One region of the Microbacterium sp. XT11 genome, then DNA from elsewhere that is predicted to be linked to it. Evidence: predicted binding sites of a transcription regulator. Region 1 holds the regulator's gene; each other region holds the start of a gene.

What was found. The regulator LexA, encoded in region 1, represses DNA repair genes until DNA is damaged. The targets are predictions, from matches to a motif close to TCGAACANNTGTTCGA.
Region 2: the regulator LexA is predicted to act here: its motif matches at 3,972-3,987, upstream of AB663_RS05940 (Rv2578c family radical SAM protein).
Region 3: the regulator LexA is predicted to act here: its motif matches at 4,029-4,044, upstream of recA (recombinase RecA).

What each region holds. Positions count from the first base shown of each region.
Region 1 is NZ_CP013859.1:3,158,660-3,165,563, reverse strand. It holds gene AB663_RS15080 (methylenetetrahydrofolate reductase) at 1-567, shown strand, start outside; gene metE (5-methyltetrahydropteroyltriglutamate--homocysteine S-methyltransferase) at 607-2,919, shown strand; gene lexA (transcriptional repressor LexA) at 3,116-3,802, opposite strand; gene AB663_RS15065 (LysM peptidoglycan-binding domain-containing protein) at 4,094-4,459, shown strand; gene AB663_RS15060 (histidinol-phosphate transaminase) at 4,558-5,643, shown strand; gene hisB (imidazoleglycerol-phosphate dehydratase HisB) at 5,640-6,254, shown strand; gene hisH (imidazole glycerol phosphate synthase subunit HisH) at 6,251-6,886, shown strand.
Region 2 is NZ_CP013859.1:1,263,551-1,270,454, reverse strand. It holds gene AB663_RS05960 (siderophore-interacting protein) at 6-881, shown strand; gene AB663_RS05955 (helix-turn-helix transcriptional regulator) at 914-1,288, opposite strand; gene AB663_RS05950 (acyl-CoA dehydrogenase family protein) at 1,698-2,861, opposite strand; gene AB663_RS05945 (M15 family metallopeptidase) at 3,002-3,928, opposite strand; gene AB663_RS05940 (Rv2578c family radical SAM protein) at 4,031-5,077, shown strand; gene AB663_RS05935 (DEAD/DEAH box helicase) at 5,333-6,904, opposite strand, start outside.
Region 3 is NZ_CP013859.1:2,329,582-2,336,485, forward strand. It holds gene AB663_RS10765 (DNA translocase FtsK) at 1-2,239, shown strand, start outside; gene pgsA (CDP-diacylglycerol--glycerol-3-phosphate 3-phosphatidyltransferase) at 2,239-2,814, shown strand; gene AB663_RS10775 (CinA family protein) at 2,811-3,293, shown strand; gene AB663_RS10780 (helix-turn-helix domain-containing protein) at 3,435-3,743, shown strand; gene AB663_RS10785 (DUF3046 domain-containing protein) at 3,766-3,987, shown strand; gene recA (recombinase RecA) at 4,242-5,291, shown strand; gene AB663_RS10795 (regulatory protein RecX) at 5,348-6,223, shown strand; gene miaB (tRNA (N6-isopentenyl adenosine(37)-C2)-methylthiotransferase MiaB) at 6,290-6,904, shown strand, end outside.

The DNA of each region.
Region 1 (6,904 bases):
CTCGTGCAGCTCATCGATCGCGTCCAGGCCGAGCGCGCCCCTTACGAGGAGACGCCGGTGCCGGGTCTGCCGGGTGCCGCGCGCGTGGCCCCGCGGCGACGGGCGAGCATCGCGGTGGCGGCGTTCCCGAACGGTCATCCGCGCTCCGCCCACCGGTGGCAGGACGTCGACGCGCTCCTGGCGAAGCAGGCGGCGGGAGCGACGTCGGCCATCACGCAGCTCTTCTTCCACGCCGACGACTACCTCGCTTTCGTCGAGCGGGCCCGCTCCGCGGGCGTGACGATCCCGATCCTCCCCGGCATCATGCCCATCGTCTCGCCCGTGCGGCTGGCGCGAGTGCTCGAGCTGACCGGCGAGGAGCTGCCGGGGGAGCTCGCCATCGCCCTCGATGTCGAACCCACTCCGGAAGGGCGCAGGGAGATCGGCATCCAGTGGGCGGCGCGCCTCGCGCGCGAGGTGCTCGCCGGAGGCGCTCCGGGAGTGCACCTGTACGCCTTCAACCAGCACGACACGGTGCTCACGGTGCTCGAGGAAGCCGGCGTGCTTCCCGTGCCGAGCTCGCACTGATCCGTCCCCCGACCATCTACCCCCGCTGAAAGGAACCTCATGTCCGCTTTCCCCGATGGCACCATCCTCGGCTACCCCCGTATCGGTCGGCGCCGTGAACTGAAGAAGGCCGTCGAGGCCTTCTGGGCGGGCCGTCTCGACGAGGCCGCTCTCGAGGCGGCCACCGCGGAGCTGCGTGCCGCGACGCGCGAGCGGCTCGCCGGGCTCGGACTCGGCCGCACGGACTCGTCGATCCCCGAATCGTTCTCGTACTACGACCAGGTGCTCGACGCCGCCGTGACGGTCGGGGCCATCCCCGCGCGGTTCGACGACCTGCGATCGGGCGACGGCTCGATCGGGCTGTCCGCGTACTTCACGGTCGCCCGCGGCGAGGGCGACCGTGCGCCGCTCGAGATGACCAAGTGGTTCGACTCCAACTATCACTACCTGGTGCCCGAGATCGGCCCGGAGACGGTGTTCTCCCTCTCCAGCGACCGGCTGGTGCGCGAGGTCGCCGAGGCCGTCGCCGCCGGATTCGTCACGAGGCCGGTCGTCGTCGGTCCCGTGACGCTCCTCGCACTGTCGAAGGCCTCGGATGCCGCCCCCGACGGCTTCGATCCGCTGTCGCGCCTCGATGACGTGCTGCCGGTGTACACGCAGCTCCTCACGGCGCTGAAGGACGCGGGTGCCGAGTGGGTCCAGCTCGATGAGCCTGCGCTGGTGAGCGAGTCGCTGTCGGCGTCGACGGAACGCCTGGCGGATGCCGCGGCCCGCGCCCTGGCCGTCCTCGGCGGGGCGTCGTCTCGGCCCTCGATCCTCGTCGCTGCTCCGTACGCCGAGCTCGGCGCGGTGTTCCCGGTGCTCGCCGCGGCCCCGATCGAGGCGATCGCGGTCGATCTCGTGCGCGGTTCGGTGCCGGCAGCGGCCCCCGGCCTGGAGGGCAAGACGCTCGTAGGCGGAGTGATCGACGGGCACAACATCTGGCGCGGCGACCTGGCCGCAGCCTTCGAGCGCCTGCAGGAGCTCGCGGCCACGGGTGCCGGCGCCGTTTCAGCATCGACGTCGACGTCGCTCCTGCACGTGCCGCACGACGTGAGCGACGAGTCGGCGCTCGACGGGCGTCTGCGGTCGTGGCTGGCCTTCGCCGACCAGAAGGTGCAGCAGGTGGCTGTGCTGGCACGAGGCCTCGTGGAGGGCCGCGAGGCGATCGCGGCCGACCTCGACGCAGCATCCGCAGCCCTCGCCGACCGTCTCTCGGCACCGGGAGTGCGCGACGGGGCGGTCCGCGGCCGCGTGGTCGAGGAGGCCGACTTCTCGCGCGCGCCGTATGAGGAGCGCGAGCTCGCGCAGGACGCGCTGGGGCTCCCCGTGCTGCCGCTCACGACGATCGGCTCCTTCCCGCAGACCGGCGACATCCGCCGTGCGCGCGCCCGCTACCTCCGTGGTGAGATCCCCGCGGAGGACTACGAGGACTTCCTGCGCAGCGAGATCGCCCGCGTCGTCTCGCTGCAGGAGGACCTCGGCCTCGACGTTCTCGTGCACGGCGAGCCGGAGCGCAACGACATGGTGCAGTACTTCGCGGAGCACCTCGACGGCTTCGCGGTGACGGAGCACGGATGGGTCCAGTCGTACGGATCCAGGGCCACGCGCCCGTCGATCCTCTGGGGCGACGTCTCGCGGCCGGCCCCCATCACGGTCGGCTGGTCGACGTACGCGCAGTCGCTCACCGCCAAGCACCTGAAGGGGATGCTCACCGGACCCGTGACCATCCTCGCCTGGTCGTTCGTACGCGACGACCAGCCGCTGGGGGAGACGGCCAACCAGGTCGCGCTCGCCCTGCGCGACGAGATCGCCGACCTCGAGGCCGCTGGCATCGCCATCATCCAGGTCGATGAGCCGGCCCTGCGGGAGCTGCTCCCGTTGAAGAAGGCGGATCAGCCCGCCTACCTCCGCTGGTCGGTCGACTCCTTCCGTCTCGCGACCGGAGGGGCGGCGCCGGCCACCCAGGTGCACACGCACCTGTGCTACTCCGAGTTCGGCGTGGTCATCGACGCCATCCGCGCGCTCGATGCGGATGTGACGTCGATCGAGGCGGCGCGCAGTCGCATGGAGGTCGTCGCGGACATCGCCGCCTCCGGGTTCGACCACGGGATCGGACCCGGCGTATACGACATCCACTCGCCTCGGGTTCCGTCGGTCGAGGAGGTCGAGTCGCTGCTGCGCACCGCCGTCGACGAGATCCCGACGCGCCGGCTCTGGGTCAACCCCGACTGCGGCCTGAAGACCCGCGGATACGACGAGACGGTCGCCTCTCTGCAGCACATCGTGGAGGCGACGCGCCGAGTGCGGGAGGACGTCGGCGTCGCGGTTTGAGCGAGGGTCGAGACCCCGCATGACGCCGAGACCCCCGACCGGACACGTGTCCAGGCGGGGGTCTCGGCCGTGATGACGGGTCCCGGCGGATGGCGGATGCCGGAATGCCGCGGGCGTCGCGGATGCCGCGCGTCGCGGGTGCCGCGCGTCGCGGGTGCCGCGCGTCGCGGGTGCCGCGCGTCGCGGGTGGCCGGTGTCAGACGGCGCGGAGCACGGCGACGACCTTGCCGAGCACGACGGCCTCGTCGCCGAGGATCGGCTCGAACGCCGAGTTGCGCGGGAGCAGCCACGTGTGACCGTCGCGGCGCCGGAACGTCTTGACCGTGGCCTCGCCGTCGAGCATCGCGGCGACGATCTCGCCGTTCTCCGCGTCATGCTGCGCGCGCACGACGACCCAGTCTCCGTCGCAGATGGCGGCGTCGATCATGGAGTCCCCCGACACCTTGAGCATGAAGAGCTCGCCCTTGCCCACCAGCTGCCGGGGGAGCGGGAAGATCTCCTCGACCTGCTGGTCGGCGGTGATCGGCACGCCGGCGGCGATGCGGCCGACGAGCGGGACGAGGGCGGCGTCGCCGACCGGCGTGGCGACCTCGGCCGGGTTCTCGCCGCTCGTGCCGGGGAGGTCGATGAGCACCTCCATGGCGCGCGTCTTGCCGGGGTCACGGCGCAGGTATCCGCTCAGTTCGAGCTGCCCGAGCTGGTGCGTCACGCTGGACAGCGACTTCAGCCCGACGGCGTCGCCGATCTCGCGCATGCTCGGCGGGTAGCCGTAACGGCTGATCGACGTCTGGATGACCTCGAGGATGGCCATCTGCTTGGGGCTCAGGCTCTTGCGGCGACGGGTGCGCGGCGCCTCGGTCTCGGGGGCGGAGTTCTCGCTCATCGTGCTCCTTCACTAGGCGGATCCGGCGTCGCCGTTCGAATGTCGGTGGTCCGTGGTGGGGTGTCCGTATCGAAACCGTATCCGAGAAGGTCCACACTCTGGAAGATCTGTTCGAGCGTGTCGGAGGATTCGGTCGTCCGGTTTCGAAAAGACCTTGACAGATGTTCGAACTCGAAGATATCTTCGGAACGTAGCTTCGCATCCTCGGCTCCCGGCCGAGTCGCGGATGCGAACGCTACGCCAACCTTCGCCGCACGCGCAGCGCAAGCGGCACACGCAGAGGAGCAGGCAATGAGCAGCATCACCTTCAGCACCACGGCAGTCGTCCCGGCACGTCCCGCGACTCGGCTGCGGCTGACGGCGCGCGGTCGCCGGGTGCTTCTCTTCCTTGCGGCGCTCCCGCTGGCGCTCGGCATCGGGGTAGCGGCCATCAGCGGGGGGAGCGCACTGGCTTCGGGTCAGGGCGCAGACACCCCGGCGTCGTTCGAGACGGTGACGGTCATGCCCGGCGACACGCTGTGGTCGATCGCGGAGGAGGTCGCTCCGACCGCCGACCCGCGTGACGTCATCGGCGACATCACCCGCCTGAACATGCTCGACGGCGGTGCGATCCAGGTCGGCGACGAGATCGCGATCCCCGCCGAGTACTCGCGCTGACGTCGGGTTCCTGAGCAGCGCCGTGCGGCGCCGAGTGTCGAGAGGGTCGTCCGTGCAATGCGGCGTCACCTTCTGTGCACGCGCCCTAGCATTGAGGAGTGACTGTTTCTCTCGCTGACCTCCCGCTTCGCGATGACCTGCGCGGTCTCACGCCGTATGGCGCACCGCAGGCGCCGCTCCCGATCGCGCTCAACGTCAACGAGAACACCCATCCGGTTCCGGATGCCGTCGCGAGCGACATCCTCGACGACATCGCCGTGGCGATCCGTGATGTCAACCGGTACCCCGACCGGGAGTTCACGACCCTGCGGGAGGGCTTCGCCGAGTACCTCGGGCACGGGCTGACGGCCGAGCAGATCTGGGCGGGAAACGGATCGAACGAGGTGCTGCAGCACATCCTGCAGGCCTTCGGAGGACCTGGGCGCACCGCGTTCAGCTTCGCGCCGACCTATTCGATGTATCCGCTCATCTCACAGGGGACAGGGGCGCGCTGGGTGGCCGGCACGCGTGAGCCCGATTTCTCGATCGCGCCCGACGATGCTGCCGCCCAGGTCCGCGCCGCCGATCCCGATGTGATCCTGCTCTGCGCGCCGAACAATCCGACGGGCACCCCTCTTCCCCTCGAGGTGGTCGAGGCCGTTTACGAGGCTTCGCGCGGCGTCGTCGTGGTCGACGAGGCCTATCAGGAGTTCGCGCCCCGAGATGCGGCATCCGCTCTGACCCTGCTCGAGGGGCGTCCGCGCTTGGCCGTGTCGCGCACGATGAGCAAGGCCTTCGCCTTCGCGGGCGCGCGCGTCGGGTACCTCGCCGCCGATCCCGCCTTCATCGACGCACTGCGCCTCGTCCGCCTGCCGTATCACCTGAGCGCTCTCACACAGGCGGCGGCGATCGCGGCCCTGCGCAACTCCGACGTCATGCTCGCCATGGTCGACGAGATCGTCGAGCAGCGCGACCGGATCTCGGCCACCCTCGAGGCGCTGGGGTACACGCCGCACGAGTCCTGGTCGAACTTCGTCCTCTTCGGCGGCGTCGGCGACCCGCGCCGCACGTGGCAGGAGCTGTACGACCGCGGCGTCCTGATCCGCGACGTCGGCCTGCCCGGTCACCTGCGCGTCACGGCCGGCACCGAGGCGGAGACGACCGCGTTCCTCGAAGCGCTGGCCTCGATAGGATCGGCGTCATGAGCACCCCCGCCCAGCCGCGCACGGCGCGCCGCGTGCGCAGCACATCCGAGTCCACGGTCGAGCTCGAGCTGAACCTCGACGGCAGCGGCGCGAGCCGCATCGACACGTCGGTGCCGTTCTTCGACCACATGCTCACGGCGTTCGCCAAGCACTCGCTGACCGACCTCACGGTGCGGGCCTCGGGCGACACCGACATCGACGCGCACCACACGGTCGAGGACGTCTCGATCGTGCTCGGACAGGCGATCCGTGAGGCGCTCGGCGACAAGGCGGGCATCTCGCGCTACGGAGACGCGCTGGTGCCCCTCGACGAGGCTCTCGCTCAAGCCGTGGTCGACATCTCCGGCCGCCCCTACCTCGTGCACGACGGCGAGCCGGCCGGCTTCGAGTACCACCTCATCGGCGGCCACTTCACCGGTGCGCTCGTCCGGCACTCCTTCGAGGCCATCACGTTCAACGCGGGTCTCACGGTGCACGTGCGCGTGCTCGGAGGCAGGGATCCGCACCACATCGCCGAGGCCGAGTACAAGGCCTTCGCGCGCGCGTTCCGTCAGGCGAAGTCGCTGGATCCGCTCGTCGACGGCATCCCGTCGACCAAGGGAGCGCTGTGAGCGCCGCACCGAGGGTGGCCGTCTTCGACTACGAGTCCGGCAATGTGCACTCGGCGGTGAAGGCCCTCGTCGCAGCCGGGGCGGATGCCGTGCTCACGCGCGACCGCACCGAGGCGATCGAGGCCGACGGGCTCGTGGTCCCGGGCGTCGGCGCCTTCCAGGCCGTGCGGGACGCCCTGCACGCGCACGGAGGCGATGAGATCATCGACCGTCGGCTCGCGGGCGGGCGCAAGGTCCTCGGCATCTGCGTCGGCATGCAGGTGCTCTTCGAACGCGGCGTCGAGCGAGGCCACGACACCGAGGGACTGGGGGAATGGCCGGGCGCGGTCACCGCCCTCGAGGCCCCCGTGCTCCCGCACATGGGATGGAACACGGTCGACCCCGGCGCTGACAGCATCCTTTTCCGGGGCATCGAGCACGAGCGCTTCTACTTCGTGCACTCCTACGCCGCGCAGTCCTGGGAGCTCGACGTCATCCCGCCGTTCCCCCAGCCCGTGGTGACGTGGGCCACGTACGGGAGGCCGTTCTTGGCAGCGGTCGAGAACGGCCCTCTGTCGGCCACGCAATTCCACCCGGAGAAGTCCGGCGACGCCGGTATCCAGCTGCTGCGCAACTGGGTCTCCAGCCTGTGAACGGAGCCGCTGCGTCAC
Region 2 (6,904 bases), 1.6 Mb from region 1:
CACCGATGGCATACAGCAAGCTGGTCAAGCCGCTCTCGTCCGAGCTCCTCCACCTCACCGTGCTCCGGTCGGAACGCCTGGCTCCGCACTGGGTGCGCGTCACGCTCGGCGGCGGCGACATCGAGCGCTTCCGCCCGATGGGCTTCGACCAGTGGTTCCGGTTGTTCCTGCCGATCGGCGGCGAGGCCGGACTCGATCGGGTGCCCGCGAAGGCGAACAAGATTTTCGGCTATCTCAAGTTCCTTCGCATCCCCGACGGCGAACGGCCGGTCATGCGCAACTACAGCGTCCGCGCCCACCGCCCCGCCAGCGCGGATGCCGGAGCCGAGATCGACGTCGACTTCGTGCTGCACGGCTCGGCCGCCGACGGCACCGCCGGTCCCGCGTCGCGATGGGCCGAGACCTGCCGACCAGGGGAGCACGTGCTCATCATCGACGAGGGCCTGACCTTCAACCCCGAGCGGGGCACCGACCGCGTGCTGCTCGTCGGCGATGAGACGGCCCTGCCGGCGATCTCCTCGATCTGCGCGTCGCTGCCCGCGGAGGCCGAGGGCATCGCTCTGCTCGAGGTGCCTTCCGCCGACGACGCGCTCGACTTCCCGCATCCCGACGGCGTCGAGGTGCGCTGGCTCGTGCGACCGCACAGCACGACTCCCGGCACGCTCGCCCTCGGCGCCCTGCGCGAGAGCGCCCTCCCCCGGCATCCGTTCCACGCCTACGCGGCGGGCGAGCAGTCACTCGCGTCAGGAGCGCGCAAGCACCTGGTAGGCGAGCGCGGCGTCGACAAGGGCGCGGTGAGCTTCTGCGGGTACTGGAAGCTCGGTGCCGCCTCACCGGCGTCGAAGACCGCACGTGAGGCCGCCGGCGAGAAGGCGGCCTGAGCCGGAGCACGGAGTTCGCGCCCCGCGCGCGGTCACTCCCGGGAGCTCGGGATGAGGTGCCGATGGATGGCCGCGGCGAGCGCCTCGTCACGGTTGCGCGCGCCCAGCTTGCGATACACGCTGCGCAGCTGGGACTTCACCGTGTTGGCCGAGACATAGAGCTCGGCGGCGATGTCGTTCACCGAGCCCGAGCGTGCGAGCGCTCGCAGCACGGCCAGTTCCCGCGGTGTGAGCGCTGGCCGGTCGCCTGATTCGATGACGGAAGGGCCTGTGATCGAATCTGCGACGTCGTCGGCTCCCTCACGCCGCAGGGTGGCGAGGAGCGCCCGCAGGTCGGCATCCGGGATGAGCCGCAGAGCGAGGCGCTGGCCGGATGCGCGCAGCACGGAGACCAGCTGTCCGATCACCGCCTGAGTACGGCCGTGGCCGCGGCCGTCGCCGGGAGCAGCGACAGGAGCAGCGCCGACACGACGGTCGTGACACCTGCGCCCATCCTCCACCGCGATGACCCGAGCAGAGCCCGGCCGCCGGCTGCGCGTGTTCTCCACGGCATCCGCAACCGTTTCATGAGTTCCCCTCCCACACGGTCGGACTGATGCAGTCCGGAACCATTCCTAGGCGAACCTGGGAGCCCGGTGGGAGGATTTCACCCTCGCTTCACTCTCGCGCGCAGCCGCCCTCGCGCGGAGTCGCCCTCGTGCACAGTCGCCCTCGTGGCGGAGCGGGCGGGCCGAGCGCGGAGCCCGACGCGGGAGTGCGCGTGCGGACACGACGAAGGCCCCGGATGCCGGCATCCGGGGCCTTCCTCAGGAGACGTCAGCGCTTGCCGGCGATCTGGCGGCTCACGATGTCGCGCATGATCTCGTTCGTGCCGCCGTAGATGCGGTGCACACGCGCGTCGAGGAACGCCCTGGCGATCGGGTACTCGGTGATGTACCCGTAGCCGCCGTGCAGCTGCACGCCGATGTCGAGCACCTCCCACTCGCGTTCGGTCGCCCAGAACTTGACCTTCGCGGCCTCTTCGGCCGAGAGCTTGCCGTCTTTGTAGGCGAGCAGGGCACGGTCGATGTACGCCCACAGCGCGTCGACCGTCGCCGCCATGTCGGCGATCTTGAAACGCGTGTTCTGGAAGTCGATGATCCGCTCGCCGAAGGCCTCGCGGTCCTTCGTATAGGCGACGGTCCAGTCCAGCGCAGCCTGCGCGGCGGCGGCACCGGCGACGCCGATCGAGAGGCGCTCGAGCGGCAGGTTCATCATGAGCTGGATGAACCCCATGCCCTCCTTGCCGCCGATGAGGTTCTCCTCGGGCACGAACACGTCGCTGAACGAGAGCTCGGCGGTGTCGTGGCCGTGGAAGCCCATCTTGTGCAGCTTCTTGCCGTGGTCGAAGCCCTCCATGCCGTTCTCGATGAGCACGAGGCTGAACGCGTCGGGGCGGTTCCCCTCCCCGGTCTTGACGAAGGTGACGACGAGGTCGGCCGTCGCACCCGACGAGATGAACGTCTTCGCCCCGTTGACGAGGTAGCCGCCGTCGACCTTCTTCGCCGTGGTCTTGATCCCCCGCAGGTCGCTTCCGGCCCCCGGCTCCGTCATGGCGAGAGCCCCGATGACCTCGCCCGTCGCCATGCGGGGCAGCCACTTCTCCTTCTGCTCCTGCGTGCCCATGTGCACGAGGTACGGCACGGCGAGGTCGTCTTGGATGCCGAAGGCTCCGGCGAGCGAGCCGGCGCCCGCCGCGATGACCTCTTCGTTCACGATGGCGCGGAAGCGGTAGTCCTGCAGCATCCCCGCCCCGCCGAACTCCTCGGGAACCGAGAGGCCGATGATGCCGGCCTCACCGGCGGCGAGCATGGTGGCGCGGTCGACCTCTCCGTCGGCGTTCCACTTCTCGATCGCGTCGTTGGTCACGTGGCGCTTCACGAAGTCCTTGACGAGGTCGCGGAATGCCTCGTGATCCTCGTCGTAGATGTCGCGTTCCATGGCGTCCTCCTGAACGTGTTGCGGCGTTGCTCCGGCGATTCTAAGCGGGAATCACGCGGATCCGACAGAGCATTGTGAGAATGCATCCCACAATGCGTGACACTCGGTCTCGCGGTTTGTCGGATGCCTCAACGGCGGGCTCAGTGCAGATAGTCGGGCGCCGCGGGAAGACCGAAGAACTCCTCGAGCGTGTGGAATCCGCCGTGATGGTAGGCGGCCGCGAGCTCCGGCCCGATGTAGCGGACGTGCCATGGCTCGGGCTTGTAGCCGGTCACGCCCGTGGCTCCGGCTTCATATCTCACGATGAATCCGTACTCCCAGGCGTGCTCGGCGACCCAGGCGCCCTGAGCTGTCGCACCGAACGCGTCGATCCCACCGCAGGGCGCGCAGGCGACGAGGTCGAGAGCGAGCCCCGTCTGATGCTCGCTGTGCCCCGCACGGGCGGATGCCGCATCCGCGTTCGCCTGCCCCTCCGACCGGACGTGGCCGGCATACGTGCGCACTTGCAGGTCGTACGAGCGGTACCCGTTGTTCGCGCCGATCTGCCCCACACCGTCGGCGGCTGCCGCTGCCGCCATCGCCCCGAGGGCCGCCGCGACATCGGCGCGGGCCTGCCCGGAACCCGTCGTGACCCGGACCGGGGCGGGCGCGAGCGACTGCGGTGCGAAGTCGACGGGGTTCAGCGGTCGCGCCTTGTTCACGACGACCCACACGTGCGAGGGGTCGTCGAGGGCGATGCAGGGCGCGTTGCCGGCGGCCACGGCCGCACGGAAGCTCTCGGCGCCGCCGAACGCCGCGATCGTCGCCGCATCGTCGGCTGCCGCGATCGCATCGCGCACGACCTGCTCTGCACAGGGATCGGCCGCCGTGGTCGCAGCCACGTCGACCGGCGGCACGGCCTGCACGACGCGGGGTTCGGGCGGGACACGGGCATCGGCGGGTGCGCTCGGCAGGCTCACGAGCGACATCAGCACGCCGATCGCCGTCACGGCGAGGCCGATCGGCAGTGCCGGGCCGCGCAACGGCGAGCGCGGCGGGGCATGCTGGGGCTGCCGCGCGAGGTTCATGGGTCCATTGTCGCTTAACGCCCGGTGCCCTCCGGGATACAATTCGAACATATCGCCGAGCATCCGATTGACTGATCGTCGTCTCTATGTTCGAATGGACGCATGCGGTGGCAAGGTCAGAAGCTCGGTGACGTCGACGACGCTGCGCTGCCCGGGCTCGAAGACCGCCGCGGCGTGCTGCGCACCGTGACCACGCCGGAGTTCGCCGGCATGACCTTCCACGAGGTGCTGTCGAAGTCCGCATTGAACAAGGTGCCCGGCGCCTCCCGCATGCCCTTCGGGTGGACCATCAACCCCTACCGCGGTTGCAGCCACGCCTGCGTGTACTGTTTCGCGCGCGGAACGCACGAGTACCTCGACCTCGACGGAGGGGCCGACTTCGACTCGCAGATCGTCGTGAAGGTGAACGTCGTCGAGGTGCTGCAGAGGGAGCTCCGTCGCGGCAGCTGGGAGCACGAGACCGTCGCGCTCGGCACCAACACCGATCCGTATCAGCGCGCTGAAGGCCGCTACAAGCTCATGCCGGGCATCATCGAGGCGCTTGCGGCATCCGGCACGCCCCTGTCCATCCTCACCAAGGGCACGCTCATCCGACGGGACATCCCGCTGCTCGTGAAGGCGGCGCACCGCGTCTCCGTCGACGTGCAGATGTCGATCGCCATGTACGACGACGAGCTGCAGAAGGCCATCGAACCGGGCGCACCCACTACTCAGGCTCGCCTCGACACTGTGCGGGCGCTGGCGGATGCAGGCTTCCCCGTCACCGTTTTCCTCATGCCGATCCTTCCGCACATGACCGACTCCGTCGAGGCGATCACCAGCGCCCTCGCCCGCATCAAAGACGCCGGAGCGTCACGCGTGATCTACGGCGCACTGCACCTCCGCCCTGGCGTGAAGCCGTGGTTCATGAACTGGCTCGCCGGGGCACGTCCCGACCTCGTGTCGTCGTACCGCGGCCTCTATCCTGGCGTGACCGTCGAGGCGCCGAAGGCGTACAGGCAGTGGCTCGCCCGGCGCGTGCGTCCGCTCATCCGGCTGCACGGTCTCGACGGACGCCACGAAGACGACTACCCCGTGCGTGGCATCCGTCCGGCGACGCCCTCCGCGACACCCGGCTCGACGTCACTCGCACAGCCGACCCTGTTCTGACGCGCCCCGCAGGGCCCGCCTCCGTCGCCTGCGTCCGTTCCCCGGGCCCGTCTCCGTTCCCGCGCCCGCGCGCCCGTCCCCCGCCGACGTCCGTGCTCGCACCGGCGTCCGTGCTCGCACCGGCGTCCGCCCCGTGCCGACGTCCGTGCCGTCGCGCACCCTCCGCTCAGGTATGAGTTGTGGTCGGAGAATCGCCTGATTTCCGACCACAACTCATACCTGAGCGAGGTGGCGTCAGCCGGGGCCGGGGCCGGGTCAGGAGGTGAGGTCGGCGGCGGACGGCATCCGGCCCGCGATCTCCTCGATCACGTCATCGCCAGGGCGTGCGACCTCGAACGGCGCATCGATCTCGGCGCGGTCGAGCAGCTCGCCCATGCGCCGCTGACGCTGCCGCGTGATCAACGTCACCACGCGCCCCGCACGCCCGGCACGACCGGTGCGCCCGGCACGGTGCAGGTACGTCTTGTACTCGTCCGGAGCATCCGCCTGCACCACCAGATCGATGTCATCGACATGGATGCCGCGGGCTGCGACATCCGTCGCGACCAGCACGTCGACGCGACCCGAGGTCAGGCGCTGCAGGTTGCGCGTGCGCTTGGCCTGGTTGAGGTCGCCGTGCAGCGACACAGCGGGGATGCCGGCGTCGTCGAACTGCTCGGCGAGCATCTCGGCATACGCACGGGTGCGCGCGAACACGAGCGTCTTGCCCTCGCGATCCACCAGCGACGTGAGGATCTCGGCCTTGTCACGGTGCTCGATCACGAGCACCCGGTGCTCGATCGTGCTCGTCTCCTGCGTCTCGCCGGCGACCTCGTACACCGCGGGGTCCACGAGGAACTCGTCGACGAGCGCAGCCACCTCACGGTCGAGCGTCGCCGAGAACAGCAGCTTCTGGCTCCCGTCGGCCGTGCGGCGGAGGATGCGCTGCACCGGCTCGACGAACCCGAGCTCGCACATGTGGTCGGCCTCGTCGAGCACCGCGATGCGGGTGTCGGAGAGGTCGAGCTTGCCCTGGTTCACGAGATCCTCGATGCGGCCGGGCGTGCCGATGACGATGTCGACGCCCTTCTTCAGCGCACCGACCTGGCGCCCCTGCGGGACGCCGCCGTAGATCTGCGTGGTGAACAGTCCGACGCTGCGGGCGATCGGCTGGATCGTGCGGTCGATCTGCAGCGCGAGCTCACGCGTCGGCGCCAGGATGATCGCCCGCGGCGACCGCCCGAACTCGCGACGCTTGCCCGCCTGGGACTTCAGCACGCTCTCGACGAGCGGAGCGCCGAACGCGATGGTCTTTCCCGAGCCGGTACGTCCACGCGCCAGCACGTCGCGCCCCTCGAGCACCGCAGGGATGCTGGCCGCCTGGATCGGGAACGGCGTCTCGGCGCCCATGTTCTTCAGCGTCTCGGTGATGTTGGAGCCGAGACCGAGGTCGGCGAAGGTCACATTCTCGACCTCGACGGCCTGCACGGCCTGGGCCTCGAGCCGCTCGTGCACGACGTCGCCGGTCGGCGCGAACGCAGGAGTGCCGTTCCAGTTGTCACGGCTCGGGCGGGCCTCGCGACGGTCGCCACGGCCGGATGCCGCACGGTCGGCGTAACGGGGACGGTCGAACTGCTGCCCGCCGCGCTCGTCGCGGCCACCGCGCTGCGGGCGTCCGCCGAAGGTGCGGTCGTCACGACGCGGACGGTCGTCGCGCGCGAAACGCGGACGATCGGATGCCGGGCGCTCGCCGAAGCCACGCTCGCCGCGACCCCCGCGGTCGTCGAAGCGTCGTCCGGCAGCGGGGCGCTCGCCGTACCGGGGCCGCTCGTCGGCGCGCCCCTGGTC
Region 3 (6,904 bases), 830 kb from region 1:
GGCGCTCGTGCGCCCGCACCCGAAGGAGGGCATGGTCGCGCTGAGCGAGGCCGGCGGTCTCTTCGGGTGGCTGATCGGCGAACCGCTGTCGTACCTCACCCCGGTCGGCGCTTACGCGGTCCTGTCGCTGTTGGCGATCCTCAGCATTCTCATCCTCACGAAGACCCCGCCGAACCGCATCGGTCAAAGGCTGGGTGATCTCTACGCGTGGATGTTCGGCGCCGAGCGCCCGGAGAAGCCGGCGAAGGCCGCAGCCGCGATCGACGAGGCCGACAAGGTCGACGATCCCGACGTGCTTCCGTGGTGGCGCCGCAACAAGACGGGCCGCGAGGAGGACCCGGACGAGGGCGGCTTGGATTCGGACGACGTCACCGCCCTGCTCTCCACGACCGAGAGCACTCCGGCGTACGATCAGGCCGTGACGGTGGCCGACCCGTACGACGCCGCGACCGAAGTGCTGTCCGACGTGCGCTCGGTCACCGACGCTCTCGCGGAGCAGCAGACGACGGCTCTCCTCGACGACGGATCGGACACGGGCGAGCTGCCCGAGCTCCCCGGCCTCGACGGCTTCGGCACCGACGGCCCCGGCGCAGGCGGCCCGCAGGCACCTGTCACCCCGTACGTCCTTCCGTCTCCGGGCCTGCTCGCCGACGGCCCGCCTGCGGTCGCGCGTTCGGAGGCGAACGACCGCATCGTCGAGCAGATCACCAGCGTGCTCACGCAGTTCAACGTGGACGCCAAGGTCACAGGCTTCTCGAGGGGCCCGACGGTCACTCAGTACGAGGTCGAGGTCGGGCACGGGGTCAAGGTCGAGAAGATCCTGCAGCTCAGCAACAACTTCGCCTACGCGGTCGCCTCCAACGACGTCCGCATCCTCTCACCGATCCCCGGCAAGAGCGCCATCGGCATCGAGATCCCCAACACCGATCGTGAGACGGTGGCTCTCGGTGACGTGCTGCGTTCCCAGGCTGCGCTGAAGAGCACGCACCCCCTGACGATCGGCGTCGGCAAGGATGTCGGCGGCAACTTCGTCGTGGCCAATCTCGCGAAGATGCCGCACCTCCTCGTGGCGGGCTCCACCGGATCCGGTAAGTCGAGCTTCGTGAACTCGATGATCACAAGCCTGTTGATGCGAGCGCGCCCCTCCGAGGTGCGCATGGTGCTCATCGACCCGAAGCGCGTCGAGCTGACCAGCTACGCGGGTGTGCCGCACCTGATCACACCCATCATCACGAACCCCAAGAAGGCCGCCGAGGCGCTGCAGTGGGTCGTGAAGGAGATGGACATGCGCTACGACGACCTCGCGTCGTTCGGCTTCCGCCACATCGACGACTTCAACCGCGCCGTCCGTGCGGGTGAGGTGGAGGTGCCGGTGGGCAGCGAGCGGGTGCTCAAGCCGTATCCGTACCTCCTCGTCGTCGTCGACGAGCTCGCAGACCTCATGATGGTGGCACCTCGTGATGTCGAGGACTCGATCGTGCGCATCACCCAGCTCGCGCGCGCATCCGGCATCCACCTCGTGCTGGCGACCCAGCGCCCGAGCGTTGACGTCGTCACGGGTCTCATCAAGGCCAACGTCCCCTCTCGCCTCGCCTTCGCGGTGACGAGCGTCACCGACAGCCGCGTGATCCTCGACAGCCCCGGAGCCGACAAGCTGATCGGTCAGGGCGACGCGCTGTTCTCTCCGATGGGCTCGTCGAAGCCCTTCCGTCTGCAAGGCGCATGGGTTGACGAGAAGGAGATCGACGCGGTCGTCAAGCACGTCACCCGTCAGGCGCGTCCGGAGTACCGTCCCGACGTGCAGGAGGCGCTGGAGCCGAGCAAGAAGAAGGAGGTCGACGAGGACATCGGCGACGACCTCGAGCTGCTGCTCGCCGCGGCCGAGCTCATCGTGTCGTCGCAGTTCGGATCGACCTCCATGCTCCAGCGCAAGCTGCGCGTCGGGTTCGCCAAGGCCGGGCGTCTGATGGATCTGCTCGAGTCCCGCGAGATCGTCGGACCGTCCGAGGGATCGAAGGCCCGCGACGTGCTGGCCACTCCGGAGCAGCTGCCTCAGGTGCTCGCCAAGCTCCGCGGCGAGGATGTTCCCGCGCCTGCCGCACCCGCCCCTGCAACCGGCCAGGCGCCCGGAGCCGCCGCAGCTCCCGAGCGCGATCCAGTGGAGGCGCAGTTCGACGGGCTGCCCGTGGTCGAGGCGGAGGGCGATGAAGACGCCTGGGGCCTGACAGGACGCGACTGATGGCCATCCCGCGGCAGCTCCCCAATGCGATCACGGTTGCGCGGATCCCGCTCGCGGTCGTGTTCTTCGTGCTGCTCGTGCTGGGCGGCACCTACGGACTCGGGAATCCGACCATGCGCTGGACGGCCGGCGTGCTCTTCATCGTGGCGATCTCCACTGACTGGGTCGACGGATACCTCGCACGCAGGTACGACATCGTGAGCGACTTCGGGAAGCTGTGGGACCCGATCGCCGACAAGCTGCTCACCGGTGCCGGGTTCCTGGGGCTGGCGATCCTCGCGGAGGTGAACTGGTGGATCGTCGTGATCATCCTCGTGCGCGAGTGGGGGATCACGATCCATCGGCTCATGATCTCGCGTGAGCACGTGGTTGCGGCTGCGTGGATGGGGAAGCTGAAGACGGCCGTGCAGGGCGTCGCGCTCGGGTGGGCGTTGCTTCCACTTCACACGTTCATCGGCATTCCTGCGTGGACCCTCGTGACGGCTGTCCTCATGGTGGTCGTGCTGGTCCTCACCGTCGCCAGCGGCATCGACTACATCGTCGCGCAGGTGCGCGGCGCGCGCTCGGGCTCATGAACGGCGCGTCGAGGGCCGTATCCGTGCTCGGCGATCGAGGGTGGACCCTGGGGGTGGCCGAGTCGCTCACAGGCGGCGCTCTGAGTGCGGCCGTCGTGTCGGTCCCCGGAGCCTCGGCGACGCTGCTCGGGGCTGTCGTGGCGTACGCGACTCCCGTGAAGCACACGCTCCTCGGCGTCGATGGTGAGCTCCTCGCGGAGTTCGGCGCCGTCCATCCCGAGGTCGCGCGACAGATGGCGGCAGGTGTGCGTGCGGCTGTCGCGGTCGACGGACGACCGGCCGACGTCGGAGTCTCCACGACAGGGATCGCCGGACCCACATCGCCGGACGGCCAGCCTGTGGGCACCGTTCACATCGGCGTCGTCACGCCGGAGTCGACGACGGTGACCTCTCTGATCCTCGCAGGGACGCGGGAGGAGATCCGGCGGCAGACCGTGGATGCAGCCGTCGACGCGCTCCTCGGCGCGATCGGGGAATAGCGCGCCGGTCGACTCCGTTGTCATAAACGTGCTCACATCGAAAGCACAGAGTGCAAGGGTAGATTTTTTGACCGCTGGTAGTACTAAACTGGCCATCCCATCGGGGGAGACCCTGAAAGGGCTAACGGGGAGGAGGTCCCGATGATTCTTGTACGACAGGAAATCGGCGATGTGCTGAGGGACTTCCGTCTGCAGAAGGGCCGCACGCTCCGCCAGGTGGCGAGCAAGGCGTCCGTGGCTCTCGGTTATCTCAGCGAGGTGGAGCGCGGCCAGAAGGAAGCGTCGAGCGAGATCCTTGCTTCCGTGGCTGACGCGCTCGATGTACCGATCTCCACCATCATGCGCGAGGTCGGCGACCGGATCTCGGTGCTCGAGGGCCTGCAGGTGTTCCCCGACGTCGTCCCAGACGACCTCGTGGCATCGGTCGAGCCGCAGCTCTCGCTGCACTGATCGACCGGAACGTCTTCAGAGCATGCGGCGAAGCGAGTTCCTTCGCGCGGTCGAGGCGGAGTTCCAAGGACGCGCTGCATCGCTCGTCGATGATCTCGTGCTCTCTGCGATCGGAACGACGGCGGCTGAGGCTCTCGACGCCGGCGTCCCGCCGCGCGAGATCTGGCTCGCGCTGTGCGCCGAGACCGATGTTCCGCTCGAGCGGCGCCACGGCGTCGGTCGACTGGAGCCGCGTCGGCGTTGAGCGCCGGTTCCGAGAGATTCGACACGCCGTGTCCGTGCTTCTCGAAGATCTGTTCGAAGCGGCGTAGTCTTCTGCACAAGTGGTTCTGAGAACCCGTTCTCCACCGCTCGTGGGTACGCGAAGACGAATGTCCGTAGCCCCCCGTACGGTGAAGAACAGGCCGAAGAGCCATACGCCTTGTCGGAGAGTTCCGCCCAACCGGGAGGACCGCGACAGCCTACAGGCGGCAGAATCAACTCTCGAAGGAGCACGTCATGCCATCTCCAGACGACCGCGACAAGGCACTGGATTCCGCACTCGCCCAGATCGAACGACAGTTCGGCAAGGGCTCCATCATGCGACTGGGCAGCGACGAGCGCGCTCCTGTCGAGGTCATTCCCACGGGGTCCATCGCGCTCGACGTCGCGCTGGGAATCGGAGGTCTGCCACGCGGACGCATCATCGAGATCTACGGTCCGGAGTCATCGGGTAAGACCACGCTGACCCTTCATGCCATCGCCAACGTCCAGCGGGCCGGCGGCATCGCCGCGTTCGTCGACGCCGAGCACGCTCTCGATCCCGACTACGCCGCGAAGCTGGGCGTCGACATCGACCAGCTCCTGGTATCGCAGCCCGACACAGGCGAGCAAGCGCTCGAAATCGCCGACATGCTGATCCGCTCCGGTGCGATCGATCTCGTGGTCATCGACTCGGTCGCCGCCCTCGTCCCGGAGGCGGAGATCAAGGGCGAGATGGGCGACTCCCACGTCGGTCTTCAGGCGCGACTGATGTCTCAGGCGCTGCGCAAGCTCACCGGTGGACTCAACCAGACGAAGACCACTGCGATCTTCATCAACCAGCTGCGCGAGAAGATCGGTGTGTTCTTCGGCTCTCCCGAAACCACCGCCGGTGGTAAGGCGCTGAAGTTCTACGCCTCGGTTCGTCTCGACATCCGCCGCATCGAGACGCTGAAGGACGGCGCGGAGGCTGTCGGCAACCGCACTCGCGTGAAGGTGGTCAAGAACAAGATGGCGCCGCCCTTCAAGCAGGCCGAGTTCGACATCCTCTACGGAATCGGCATCTCGCGAGAGGGCAGCCTGATCGATTTCGGTGTGGAGCACGGCATCGTGAAGAAGTCCGGCTCCTGGTACACCTACGACGGCGATCAGCTGGGTCAGGGCAAGGAGAACGCGCGGACGTTCCTTCTCAACAATCCCGACATCGCGCTGGCCATCGAGACGCAGATCAAGCAGAAGCTCGGCATCGGCGCCGCTCCGGCGGCCGCGGCGCCCGCGGATGAGCTCGCGGAGAGGCGTCCAGCCTGATGGTTCGGCGCGACGTGAGCAGCATGTGCTGCTCGGCACGGGGGTGAGGCCGGGCAATGGCTGATGCGAACGATCGCGACCACGTCGCGCCGGTGATCCCGTTGTTCGGCGGCGGTCGACGCACCCCTCGCGGTGCGTCGACCGCCACCACCGGCGGCTCCCGTGCCGGCGCTGCCGCAGATCCCGCGGCCGGTGCTGCCGCAGATCCCGCGGCCGAGGCCGCGCGCATCGTGCCACGACGCACAGGGGATGCCGGACTCTGGCGGTCGACGTGGGATGACGCGACGACCGACGATTCCCCGATGGAGAGCGACCAGACCGCCGGCCACCCCAGTCGCGGAAGAGGCACCCCCAGCACCCGCCGGCTACGAGCGGTGAACACCGGAGGCGTCACCGCGCCCGTCGTCGACTCCGAGGCGATGCGCCGCACCGGCGAGGAGGTGCTCGTACGCAAGCTGCGTTCGAAGTCGCTGTCCGTCGCCGAGGCTCGCACGGTGCTGCGCGGCGTCGAGATGGATGGCGAGCGACTCACTGCCGCGCAGATCGATGATGTCATCGACGACTTCTCGCGCCGGGGATACCTCGACGACGCGACCCTCGCATGGCACATCGTCACGACGGGCGCCGAACGCAAGGGGCAGGGACGCATCGCACTCGCCCGCGCGCTGTCGCAGAGGGGCATCCCGCGTGACGTCATCGATCAGGCACTTGCCGGGCTCCCCGATGACGACGCCGAACGCGCCCTCGAGTTCGCCCGCTCGAAGGCGAGAACGATGTCCGGCCTCGACCGCGATACGGCTCTGCGGCGACTGCTCGGGCAGCTCGCGCGACGCGGATACAGCGGCCCGCAGGCGATGTCGGCCGCCACGACGGCCCTTGCGGAGAGCTCCCACCGGCCTGCTTCGCGCGTGAGGTTCGTGGACTCGGAATGAGCCGGCCCGTAGAGGGCTCGTCCGCGCATCCGCGTTCGTCACGGACGCTCGTAGAATGGAGGGATCATGACTATCCCGCGCAGTGAGCCGACGATCATCCGTGCGTCATCGGCGGCGATCGATGCCGACGGCCGTCGGCGGTCTTATGAGGTCCGCACCTTCGGGTGCCAGATGAACGTCCACGACTCTGAGCGATTGGCCGGTTCGCTCGAGAGCGCGGGCTACGTGCGGGCTGCCGCCGGAGATGAGGCTGATGTCGTCATCATCAACACCTGCGCGGTGCGCGACAACGCGGCAGGCAAGCTCTACGGCACGCTCGGGCATCTGGCGGCCGTGAAGCGTCGCAAGGAGGGCATGCAGATCGCCGTCGGTGGATGCCTCGCCCAGATGGACAAGCAGGCCGTCCTCGACAAGGCTCCTTGGGTCGACGTCGTGTTCGGCACCCACAACATGGGCTCGCTTCCGGGCCTCCTCGAGCGCGCACGGCACAACGGCGAGGCCGAGCTCGAGATCCTCGAATCGCTCGAGGTGTTCCCGTCCACGCTTCCGACGAAACGGGACTCTGCGCACAGCGGCTGGGTGTCGATCTCGGTCGGCTGCAACAACACCTGCACCTTCTGCATCGTGCCGAGTCTGCGCGGCAAGGAGAAGGACCGTCGACCCGGTGACATTCTCAACGAG